Regions from separate parts of the Streptomyces sp. NPDC037421 genome, predicted to be linked through region 1. Evidence: riboswitches for the same ligand, from Rfam matches in the RefSeq annotation. Region 1 holds a riboswitch; the other holds the start of a gene.
The links. A riboswitch is a leader RNA that binds a small molecule or an ion and turns the genes downstream of it on or off. The one in region 1 is predicted to bind ZMP and ZTP.
Positions count from the first base shown of each region.

Region 2: it holds a riboswitch for ZMP and ZTP, as region 1 does, so the genes downstream of both, ACZ7IF_RS22065 (bifunctional 5,10-methylenetetrahydrofolate dehydrogenase/5,10-methenyltetrahydrofolate cyclohydrolase) here and ACZ7IF_RS11855 (serine hydroxymethyltransferase) in region 1, are expected to answer to the same signal.

Region 1 covers NZ_JBVJWV010000006.1:168,620-174,249, forward strand. The annotation lists gene ACZ7IF_RS11845 (2'-5' RNA ligase family protein) at 1-154, opposite strand, end outside; gene trpS (tryptophan--tRNA ligase) at 238-1,251, opposite strand; gene ACZ7IF_RS11855 (serine hydroxymethyltransferase) at 1,406-2,671, opposite strand; ZMP/ZTP riboswitch at 2,707-2,797, opposite strand; gene rocD (ornithine--oxo-acid transaminase) at 2,915-4,120, shown strand; gene ACZ7IF_RS11865 (hypothetical protein) at 4,290-4,838, shown strand; gene ACZ7IF_RS11870 (glutathionylspermidine synthase family protein) at 4,863-5,630, opposite strand, start outside.
Region 2 covers NZ_JBVJWV010000015.1:57,770-63,399, reverse strand. The annotation lists gene ACZ7IF_RS22085 (amino acid permease) at 1-271, shown strand, start outside; gene ACZ7IF_RS22080 (SRPBCC family protein) at 313-753, shown strand; gene ACZ7IF_RS22075 (RNA polymerase sigma factor) at 850-2,436, opposite strand; gene ACZ7IF_RS22070 (methyltransferase domain-containing protein) at 2,651-3,412, opposite strand; ZMP/ZTP riboswitch at 3,470-3,572, shown strand; gene ACZ7IF_RS22065 (bifunctional 5,10-methylenetetrahydrofolate dehydrogenase/5,10-methenyltetrahydrofolate cyclohydrolase) at 3,633-4,478, shown strand; gene ACZ7IF_RS22060 (NADH:flavin oxidoreductase/NADH oxidase family protein) at 4,539-5,630, shown strand, end outside.

The DNA.
Region 1 (5,630 bases):
GCCGGTCCGCCTCCACCTCGGTGGGCGGCACGAGGGTGACGTGCGTGGGGATGCCGTGCGCGGCGGCGTCCCCGAAGCCGGCGCGCAGCTCCTGGAGCTGGCTGCCGTACGGCTCCGGGACCGCGATCGAAACGCCGAGCGTTACGGTCCCCACGTGTGTCTCCTTGGTGTGTGTACGAGGTGCTGCCGCTCAGTGTGGCGGCAGCACCCCCTCGGCCGCCAGGGGCCTGATGTCCGTCAGTGCTTGGCGGGCAGGAAACCGAGGTGGTCGTAGGCCTGCGCCAGGGTCTCGGCGGCGACCGCCCGGGCCTTCTCCGCGCCCTTGGCCAGCAGGGAGTCCAGGGTCTCCGGGTCGTCCAGGAACTCCTGCGTGCGCTGCCTGAAGGGTGTGACGAAATCGACCATCACGCCGGCGAGGTCGGTCTTGAGCGCACCGTAGCCCTTGCCCTCGTACGAGGCCTCCAGGGCGGAGATCGACTCGCCCGTGAGGGTGGAGAGGATCGTGAGCAGGTTGCTGACGCCGGGCTTGTTCTCGGTGTCGAAGCGGATCACGGTGTCCGTGTCGGTGACCGCGCTCTTGATCTTCTTCTCGGTGACCTTGGGCTCGTCGAGGAGGTTGATCAGCCCCTTGGGGGAGGACGCGGACTTCGACATCTTGATCGCCGGGTCCTGGAGGTCGTAGATCTTCGCGACCTCCTTGACGATGTGCGCGGCGGGGAGGGTGAAGGTCCGGCCGAAGCGCTGGTTGAAGCGCTCGGCCAGGTCGCGGGTCAGCTCGATGTGCTGGCGCTGGTCCTCGCCGACCGGGACGGCGTTCGCCTGGTAGAGGAGGATGTCGGCGACCTGGAGGATCGGGTACGTGAACAGGCCGACGCTGGCGCTGTTGACCCCGCCCTTGGCGGACTTGTCCTTGAACTGGGTCATCCGGCTGGCCTCGCCGAAGCCGGTGATGCAGTTCATGACCCAGCCGAGCTGCGCGTGCTCCGGAACGTGGCTCTGGATGAAGAGCGTGCACCGCTCGGGGTCCAGGCCGGCCGCGAGGAGCTGCGCGGCGGACAGGCGGGTGTTCGCGCGGAGGTCCTTCGGATCCTGCGGCATGGTGATCGCGTGGAGGTCGACGACCATGTAGAAGGCGTCGTGCGTCTCCTGGAGGGCGACGTACTGGCGGATCGCTCCGAGGTAGTTCCCGAGGTGGAACGAACCGGAGGTGGGCTGGATGCCGGAGAGCGCGCGAGGACGGTCAGAAGCCATGGCCCCATTCTTCCACCTGCCCGGCACACCTCCGTCCGGCGGGCCGGGGCCGGTGGATCGTGTGCGGGCGGGCGGCCGCTGCGCGGGGCCGGCGCCTCCCAGCCCTTCGCAGCGGCCCACCCACCCGCAGACGGCGCACCGCGCGAGCGGCGCGTCAAAGAGGCAGCCCAGGGGCCGGGAAGGCGGACATGAGGTCCGCGACCTCGGAGCGGATCGCGGCGAGGGCCGGCTCGTCGGCCTTGGCGGCGGCGTCCACCGCGCGCGAGATCCAGTCCGCCACCGCCGGCATGTGCTCCACGCCCAGGCCGCGCGACGTCAGCGACGGCGTGCCGATGCGGATCCCCGACGGGTCGAACGGCTTGCGCGGGTCGAACGGCACCGTGTTGTAGTTCACCACGATCCCCGCCCGGTCCAGCGCCTTCGCCGCGACCTTGCCCGGGGCGTCCTTCCCCGTGAGGTCCATGAGGATCAGGTGGTTGTCCGTACCGCCCGAGACCAGGTCGAAGCCCCGCTCCAGCAGGGCGGCGGCCAGCGCCTTCGCGTTGGCCACGACCGCGTGCGCGTACGAGACGAAGGACGGCTGCGCGGCCTCGTGCAGGGCCACCGCGATGCCCGCCGTCGTCTGGTTGTGCGGGCCGCCCTGGAGGCCCGGGAAGACCGCCTTGTCGATGGCCTTCGCGTGCTCCTCCCGGCACATCAGCATCGCGCCGCGCGGGCCGCGCAGGGTCTTGTGCGTGGTCGTGGAGATCACGTCCACGTGCCCCGCCGGGGAGGGGTGGGCCCCGCCCGCGATCAGACCGGCGATGTGGGCCACGTCCGCGACGAGGATCGAGCCGGCCTCCTCGGCGATGGAGGCGAAGGCCGCGAAGTCGATGGTGCGGGGAAGGGCCGTACCGCCACAGAAGATGATCTTCGGGCGCTCGGCCAGGGCCAGCTCCCGCACCGCGTCGTAGTCGATGAGGCCGGTGTCGGGCCGGACGCCGTACTGCACGCCGCGGAACCAGGAGCCCGTGGCCGAGACGCCCCAGCCGTGCGTCAGGTGCCCGCCCATCGGCAGGGCCATGCCCATCACCGTGTCGCCGGGCTTGGCGAAGGCCAGGTAGACGGCCAGGTTGGCCGGGGAGCCGGAGTACGGCTGGACGTTGGCGTGGTCCACCCCGAACAGGCCCTTGGCCCGCTCGACCGCGAGGGCCTCGACGCGGTCGATGTTCTGCTGGCCCTCGTAGTAGCGGCGGCCCGGGTAGCCCTCGCTGTACTTGTTCTGCAGGACGGTGCCGGAGGCCTCCAGCACGGCCGCGGAGACGTAGTTCTCGCTGGGGATCAGCCGCAGGGTCTCCGCCTGGAGGGTCTCCTCGGCGGATACGAGCGAGGCGAGTTCGGGGTCGGTGGCGTACAGGGCGGGCTGGCGGTGCGCGGTCATCGCGGCTCCTCCGGGGTCGATGTCGAATCTCGTCCCCGCGAGGCCCAGGCGAGCGGCCCTGTGTGCGGTCGTGCGCGCACGACTCCCCCGGAGTCGGTTCTCCGTACGCCAGTCGCCGTGCGTACCGAACACCATAGCGGGCGCGGCACCGATGAGGTTTCCGGTTCCACGATCCGAGCGACGATACAAATGACGTCACCCACGTCACCCGCGCCACCAGCCAGACGGACGATCGGAGACCCCGTGTCGAGAACTGCTGATGCCATCCGCTCCGCCGACGAACACAGCGCGCACAACTACCACCCCCTGCCGATCGTCGTCGCGTCGGCGGACGGGGCGTGGATGACCGACGTGGAGGGCCGCCGGTACCTCGACATGCTCGCCGGGTACTCGGCGCTCAACTTCGGCCACGGCAACCGCAGGCTGATCGACGCCGCCCGCGCGCAGCTGGAGCGGGTCACCCTCACCTCGCGCGCCTTCCACCACGACCGCTTCGCCGACTTCTGCGCCGAGCTGGCCGCGCTCTGCGGCAAGGAGATGGTGCTGCCCATGAACACGGGCGCGGAGGCGGTGGAGACGGCGGTCAAGACGGCCCGCAAGTGGGGGTACGAGGTCAAGGGCGTACCCGACGGCCAGGCCAAGATCGTCGTCGCCGCGAACAACTTCCACGGCCGTACGACGACCATCGTGTCCTTCTCCACCGACCACGAGGCCCGCGACCACTACGGCCCCTACACGCCCGGCTTCGAGATCGTCCCGTACGGGGACCTGACCGCCCTCGACGCCGCCGTCACCGCCAACACCGTGGCCGTGCTGCTGGAACCGGTCCAGGGCGAGGCCGGTGTACTCGTACCGCCCGCCGGATACCTGGCGGGCGTACGGGAGCTGACGCGCCGGCGGAACGTCCTGTTCATGGCGGACGAGATCCAGTCGGGCCTGGGCCGCACCGGCCGGACCTTCGCGTGCGAGCACGAGGACGTCGTGCCCGACGTGTACGTCCTCGGCAAGGCGCTCGGCGGCGGGGTCGTGCCCGTGTCGGCCGTGGTCGCCGACCGGGACGTGCTCGGGGTCTTCCGCCCCGGCGAGCACGGGTCCACCTTCGGCGGGAACCCCCTCGCCTGCGCCGTCGCGCTGGAGGTGATCGCGATGCTGCGCACCGGCGAGTACCAGCAGCGCGCCGCGGAACTGGGCGACCACCTGCACCGGGAGCTGAACCTGCTGGTCGGCGGCGGCTCGGTGACCGCCGTACGCGGCCGCGGGCTGTGGGCGGGCGTGGACATCGACCCGGCACTCGGGACGGGCCGCGAGGTCTCCGAGAAGCTGATGGAGCTGGGCGTCCTGGTGAAGGACACCCACGGGTCGACGATCCGGATCGCGCCGCCGCTGGTGATCTCCAAGGAGGACCTGGACTGGGGGCTCGACCAGCTGCGGTCGGTGCTCTCCGCCTAGGTCCTGTCCGGGAGGGCGGGCGCGGCCGGGACACGCGCGGGTCCCGGCCGTGCCCGCCGCCGTTCCCCGCCCTGCGTTGGACACCCGGAGCGGCCCGCCGGACGATGGGAGGACCCGTACGGGTGCGCGTCCCCGGTCTTCCCGGGCCGACCCTCCGCTGGGAGCCCCCATGCACCGACGCAACCGAAACGCCCTGCTCCGCGCCGCCCTGGCGTCCTCCCTGGTCCTCGGGGCCGCCGCCCTGGCCGTACCGGCCGCCGCCGCACCGGCGGCGGTGCCCACCGCCACCTGTACGGTCACCCCCGACCCGGAAGGACGGTTCGTCGTCATCACCGGCGAGGGGTTCAAGGGGCCGCGCAACCTCAACGACGGCGAGACCACCGAACCCCTGAACATCGACGCGAACGGGAACTTCCGGGTGCAGCGGAACCAGAAGAACGCCGACTACACCGTCCTCGCGGTGAACTCCACCCAGGACTTCACCTTCGTCAACTGCCGGCCCGGCCAGCCCACGTCCCCGTCCCCGCTCCCCACCACGAACAGCCAGGATTTCCGGCGGGGTTTCGAAGCGGGGTACCTCGACGGCGTGAAGGCGGCGTCCCGGACGGGCTGCGGCATCCCTCCCGAGCCGGACAAGAGCCAGGACCGTTCCGAGTCCTACTGGCGCGGCTGGACGAAGGGCGCCGAAGCCTCCTACTTCAGGTACTGCCCCGGCTAGAACGGCCGGCCGCCGCGGACCGTCCTACAGGATGACGTGCGGCAGGAAGCGGGCGTACTCGTCCGTGACCGGCCCCGCCGATTCGCGGATGCCGAGCCCCGCCGCCTCCTCCTCGACGACCCACGCGCCGAGCACCACGCGGTTGCCGTCGAAGTCGGGCAGCGGGGCCAGCGCCTGGAACACGTACGTCTCCCCCTCGGCCGGGACGAAGGGCTCGCCCTCCGCGCCCGCCTCGTGCAGCGTGACCCCGGCGCCCTCCCGGCCCAGCAGCGGCTTGGCCACGTACCCGCAGGTGCCGGCCAGCTCGCGGGGGCCGTCGAGGTAGGCGGGCAGCAGGTTGGGGTGCTCGGGGAAGAGTTCCCACAGGATCGCCAGCAGCGCCTTGTTGGCGAGGAGCATCTTCCACAGCGGCTCGATCCAGGCGGTGGTGCCCGAGCCGCCGCCGTGGTCGTAGGTGCCCAGCACCTGCGGGCCGAACTCGTCGGTGGCCAGCCACTCCCACGGGTAGAGCTTGAAGCAGCTGCGGATGAAGCGGAGCTTCTCGTCCACGAACCGGCCCGAGAGGCTGTCCCAGCCGATCGTCTCCACCGACAGCGCGTGCGTCTCCAGCCCGGCCTGCTCGGCGGTCTCCTGGAGGTAGGCGACCGTCATCAGGTCCTCGCCGAGCTCGTCGGTCTCGGAGTGCGCGAAGTGCACCGGCCCCGGCGGCAGCAGCTCGGCCTGGCGGCGCCAGGCCTCGACGAGCCGCTCGTGGAGGGAGTTCCACTGGTCGGCGCCGGGGAAGCGCTCCTC
Region 2 (5,630 bases), on a different contig from region 1:
CACGACCTTCACCGCGACCGTCCCCTACCTGCTCTCCACCGCCGCCCAGCTCTACTTCCTGGCCTCGGGCCAGACCGACCGGGTCCGGCGCGGGCGGCTCGTCCGCGACGCCGTCCTCGCCGGCACGGCCTTCGCCTTCTCGATGTGGCTGGTCGCCGGGTCCGGCTACGCGGCCGTCTACCAGGGCGTGCTGTTCCTCTTCGCGGGCGTCCTCGTCTACGCGCTGATGGCCGCCCGCAAGCGCCGCGCGGCCGGTACGGCCGCGGGGTAATTTGGAAGAAAGACCGGCCAGGGGGGCTCCGAGGGGTCGCCATGTCCGCGATCAGCAACACCATCGACATCGACCGCAGGCCCGAGGACGTCTTCGCCTACGTGACGGACCCCACGCACCTGCCCGAGTGGCAGGACAGCGCCGTGGCCGCCGTCCCCATGGGCGACCTGCCCGTGCACGTCGGCTCCAGGGTCGCCATCACCCGGCAGTTCGGCAAGCGGAGGATCCCCACCATGGTGGAGTTCACCGAACTCGACCCGCCGCGGAGCTGGCACATCCACGGCGTCGACGGGCCGGTCCGGCCCGACGTGCACGGCAGGATCGAGCCCCTCGACAACGGGACGCGCTCACGCGTGACGCTGTCGGTCGACTTCGAGGGCCACGGCCTGGGCCGGGGCCTGGTCCCCCTGGTGGTGAAGCCCAGGCTCCGCAAGGAGATGCCGCGCAGCGAGGAGAAGCTCAAGCACCTCCTGGAGCACTGACCGCCGCGGAGACGCGGAGCACGCGGAACACGCGGAAACACGGAGGCCCGCGCCGTTACGGCGCGGGCCTGCGGTGTGTCCGGTACCGGGAGCGGATCAGTCCAGGTAGTCGCGCAGGACCTGCGAACGCGACGGGTGGCGCAGCTTCGACATGGTCTTGGACTCGATCTGGCGGATGCGCTCACGGGTGACCCCGTACACGCGGCCGATCTCGTCCAGCGTCTTCGGCTGGCCGTCGTTGAGGCCGTAGCGCATGGAGACCACGCCCGCCTCACGCTCGGAGAGCGTGCCCAGGATCGACTGGAGCTGCTCCTGGAGGAAGGTGAAGGACACGGCGTCGGCCGGGACGACCGCCTCGGAGTCCTCGATGAGGTCACCGAACTCGCTGTCGCCCTCCTCACCCAGCGGGGTGTGCAGGGAGATCGGCTCGCGGCCGTACTTCTGGACCTCGATGACCTTCTCGGGGGTCATGTCGAGTTCCTTGCCCAGCTCCTCCGGGGTGGGCTCGCGGCCCAGGTCCTGGAGCATCTGGCGCTGCACACGGGCGAGCTTGTTGATGATCTCGACCATGTGGACGGGGATGCGGATGGTGCGCGACTGGTCGGCCATGGCACGCGTGATCGCCTGCCGGATCCACCAGGTCGCGTACGTGGAGAACTTGAAGCCCTTGGTGTAGTCGAACTTCTCCACCGCGCGGATCAGACCGACGTTGCCTTCCTGGATCAGGTCCAGGAAGAGCATGCCGCGGCCGGTGTAGCGCTTGGCCAGCGAGACCACGAGGCGGAGGTTGGCCTCCAGCAGGTGGTTCTTGGCCCGGCGGCCGTCCTCGACGAGGATCTCCAGCTCGCGCTTGAACGCGGGCTTGTGGTCCTCCTCCTCTTCGAGCTTGTACTCGGAGAACAGGCCCGCCTCGATGCGCTTGGCGAGCTCGACCTCCTGCTCGGCGTTGAGGAGCGGCACCTTGCCGATCAGCTTCAGGTAGTCCTTGACCGGGTCGGCGGTGGCACCGGCCACCATGACCGTCTGCGCCGGAGCGTCGTCCTCGTCCTCGTCGGACAGCACGAAGCCCTGGCCCGCGGCCTTGGGCGCCTCCTCCTCGGTCTCGTCGGCGAGGTCCTCGACGGCCCAGTCCTCACCCTCGACGGCGGGGTTCTCGGCGTCGTCGGCGTCCTTGGCGCCGGCCTTCTTCGAGGCGGCGGTCTTCTTGGTGGCCGTGGCCTTCTTGGCGGCGGCCTTCTTGACCACGCGCTTCTTCGGCTCGGCGGCGGCCTCGGCCGACACCTCCTCCGACGCGGCGGCCGACGGAGCGGATATCGCCGCGGCGGCGGCCGGGGCGGCAGCGGTGGCGGAGGCCTTGCGCGCGCCGATGGGGCGCGGCGGGGCGACCGCCTTCTTCGTCACGGTGCGGGCCGGGGCGGCAGCTGCCTTGCGGGGCTTCTTGGCAGCAGCCTTCGTGGCGGGGGCGGCGCTGACGTGGAGGGCGACACCCTCCTCGTCCAGGACCTGGTTCAGGCTGCGCAGGACCCGCTTCCACTGGTCCACCGGGATGCGGCCGGCCTCGAAGGCCTGGCGGACATCGTCACCGTTGATGTGACCCTGCTCGCGGCCGCGCTCGACGAGCGCGACCAGGGCCTCGGATTCGGCGATCTCCGGAGGGAACGTACGGGACGGGCTGAGCGACACAAGGAGCCTCTCGTTGCGAACAGATAAGGAGTGGGCGGGACATCATCGCGCGGACTCGGGAAACAGACCGAAGCGGGTCTGTATTCCGGGGCCGCGCGAGGACACCTGTCGGTTCATCGCCTGCCCGAGTCGATTCGTTACGCGCTGAATTGAGTGACCTGCGCCACGCTGTGGCCGCGCAACCGATCCGGAGTGGATCCGTCCGCACCTCGGGTCACTCCTTCTTCCGGGCCTCGATGAGGAAACGGGCGGTGTGCGCGACGAACGGACCCTCGCGCCCGATCCGTTCGTGGAGCTCGCGCAGCCGGTCCCGGTACTGCCCGACCGTGAAGCCGGGAACCATCCAGATCACCTTCCTCAGGAAGTAGATCACGGCCCCGATGTCGTGGAACTCGGTACGCAGCCGCTCGGAGCGCAGGTCGGTGATCTCCAGACCGGCCCGGGTGGCGTCGGCGACCGCGTCGTCGGGGTGGCGGGCGCGCCTGACCTCCTCCGGCTGCGGGCCGAGGAAGTACTCGACGAGCTCGAAGACGCTCGCCGGACCCACCTGCTGCGACAGGTAGGTGCCGCCCGGTGCCAGCACCCGGGCGATCTCGTCCCACCAGATGGTCACCGGGTGCCGGCTCGCGACCAGCTCGAAGGCCTCGTCCCCGAAGGGCAGCGGAGGCTCGTCGGCGTCCGCCACCACCACCGCGCCCAGCGGGTGCAGCAGCCGGGTCGCCCTGTCGATGTTCGGCGGCCAGGACTCCGTGGCGGCCGTCAGCGGGGGCAGCGGGCCCGCTCCGGCGAGCACCTCGCCCCCGCCGGTCTGGATGTCCAGGGCCGAGCGGACGGTGGCCAGGCGCTCGGCCAGCAGCCGCTGGTAGCCCCAGGAGGGCCGCTGCTCGGTGGCCCGGCCGTCGAGCCAGGAGAAGTCCCAGCCGTCGACGGAGACGGACTCGGCCTCGGCGACGAGATGGTCGAAAGTGCGCGTCATGTCTCGATCGTCCCAGCTCGGGCCCCGGTCATCCACCGGATATGTCGACTACAGTGGGCCCCGGGCCGTGACTGGCGTTCGGGTGGATCACCACCGGGGAGCGGCCCGGCGTACACCTCCGCGGTCCGTACGCCGTATGCCGCGCGCCTGGGCGAACCGCGATCCGCAGCGACGTTCAGGAGACCCCGTGACGACTGCCCCCACCGCCACCGCCCAGCTCATGGACGGCACCGCCCTCGCCCGCCGCGTCTCGGAGCGCACCGCCGCCCTCGCGGCGAAGATCACCGAGCGCACCGGCACCGCGCCCTGCTTGGCCACCGTCCTCGTCGGCGAGGACCCCGCGTCCGTGACCTACGTCAAGATGAAGCAGAACCGCTGTGCCAAGGCCGGGATCACCTCCCGCCACGTGGAGCTGCCGGCCGAGACCACCACCGAGGAGCTCGTCGCCGCGATCACCGCCCTCTCCGAGGACCCGGAGATCAGCGGCATCCTGCTCCAGCACCCCGTCCCGCACCACATCGACGAGCGCGCCGCCTTCGAGGCCATCGCCCCCGGCAAGGACGTCGACGGCGTGACCATGCACTCCTTCGCCGCCATGGGCTTCGGCCTGCCCGGCTTCGTCTCCTGCACCCCCGGCGGCATCATGCGCCTGCTGGAGGAGTACGACGTGGACCTCACCGGCAAGCACGCCGTCGTCGTCGGCCGCAGCGCGATCCTGGGCAAGCCCGCCGGGATGCTGCTGCTGGAGAAGAACGCCACCGTCACCTACTGCCACTCCCGCACGCAGGACCTGTCCTCGATCGTGCGCCAGGCGGACGTCCTGGTCGCCGCGGTCGGCAAGGCCGAGTTCATCCGGGGCGAGGACATCAAGCCCGGCGCGGTCGTCCTGGACGCCGGCTACAACGAGGGCAACGTCGGCGACGTCCACTTCGAGTCGGCCGCCGCCCGCGCCTCCCTCATCACCCCGGTGCCCGGCGGCGTCGGCCCGATGACCATCGCGGTCCTGCTGGAGCAGACCGTCCGGGCCGCCGCGGCCCAGGCCGCGCTGGACCTCGCGGAGCTCTGAGGCGATCATCTTGTGGCGCGGCCCCGCGTGACGGCCGCGCCACAAGCTTGGGGGACTCGGATGGACCTGTTCGCACCGCTCGACCTGCCGGGGGGCACCACTCTTCCCAACCGTCTCGCCAAGGCCGCCATGGAGGAGAGCTTCGCCGCCCAGCCCGGCCAGCTCCCCGACGCGCGCATGGAGCGGCTGTACGCCCGCTGGGCGCGCGGCGGCGCCGGACTGGTCATCACCGGCAACGTGATGGTCGACCGGCGCGCCCTGACCTCCCCGGGCACCGTCGTCCTCGACGAGCACTCCCCGCCGGAGCCCTTCCGCCGCTGGGCCGCCGCCGCGACCTCGGGCGACGCCCGGGTCTGGATGCAGATCAACCACCCCGGCCGCCAGGTCGGCTCCGACATGCCCGGCACCGCATGGGCCCCCTCCGCCGTCCCCGTCAGCCTCGGCCGGCACACCAAGCGCTTCGCCCACCCCACCGCCATGACCGAGGCCGACATCGAGGCGACGATCGCCCGGTTCGCCCTCACCGCCGGACGGGCCGAGGAAGCGGGCTTCCACGGGGTGCAGGTCCACGCCGCGCACGGCTACCTGCTCAGCCAGTTCCTCTCCCCGCTCGTCAACCGGCGCACCGACCGCTGGGGCGGCGGCCTGGACAACCGCGTACGGATGCTCACGCAGACCGTCGCAGCCGTCCGGGCCCGGGTCTCGGCCGGCTTCGCGATCGGGGTGAAGCTGAACGCCGCCGACTTCCAGCGCGGGGGCTTCGACAGCGAGGAGGCCGCCCAGGTCATCGCGGCCCTCGACGGCCTCGGAGTGGACCTGGTCGAACTGTCCGGCGGCACCGTCGAGAGCCCCGCCAGCATGGGCCACACCACCGACCAGCGGACCCTGGAGCGGGAGGCCTACTTCCTCTCCCTCGCGGAGCGCCTGCTGGAGACCGCGGCCGTGCCGCTGATGCTGACCGGCGGCATCACCCGCCGCGCCACCGCCGAGGAGGCCCTGGCCCGCGGGGTCGCCGTCGTCGGCATGGCCTCCGCCCTGGCCCTGCGCCCCGACCTGCCCGAGCGCTGGCGCGCCGGCGAGGACGTACGGGTGGCCGTGCCCCGGATCGCCTGGCGGGACCGGAGCCTGGCGGCCGCGGGCACGCTGGCCCTC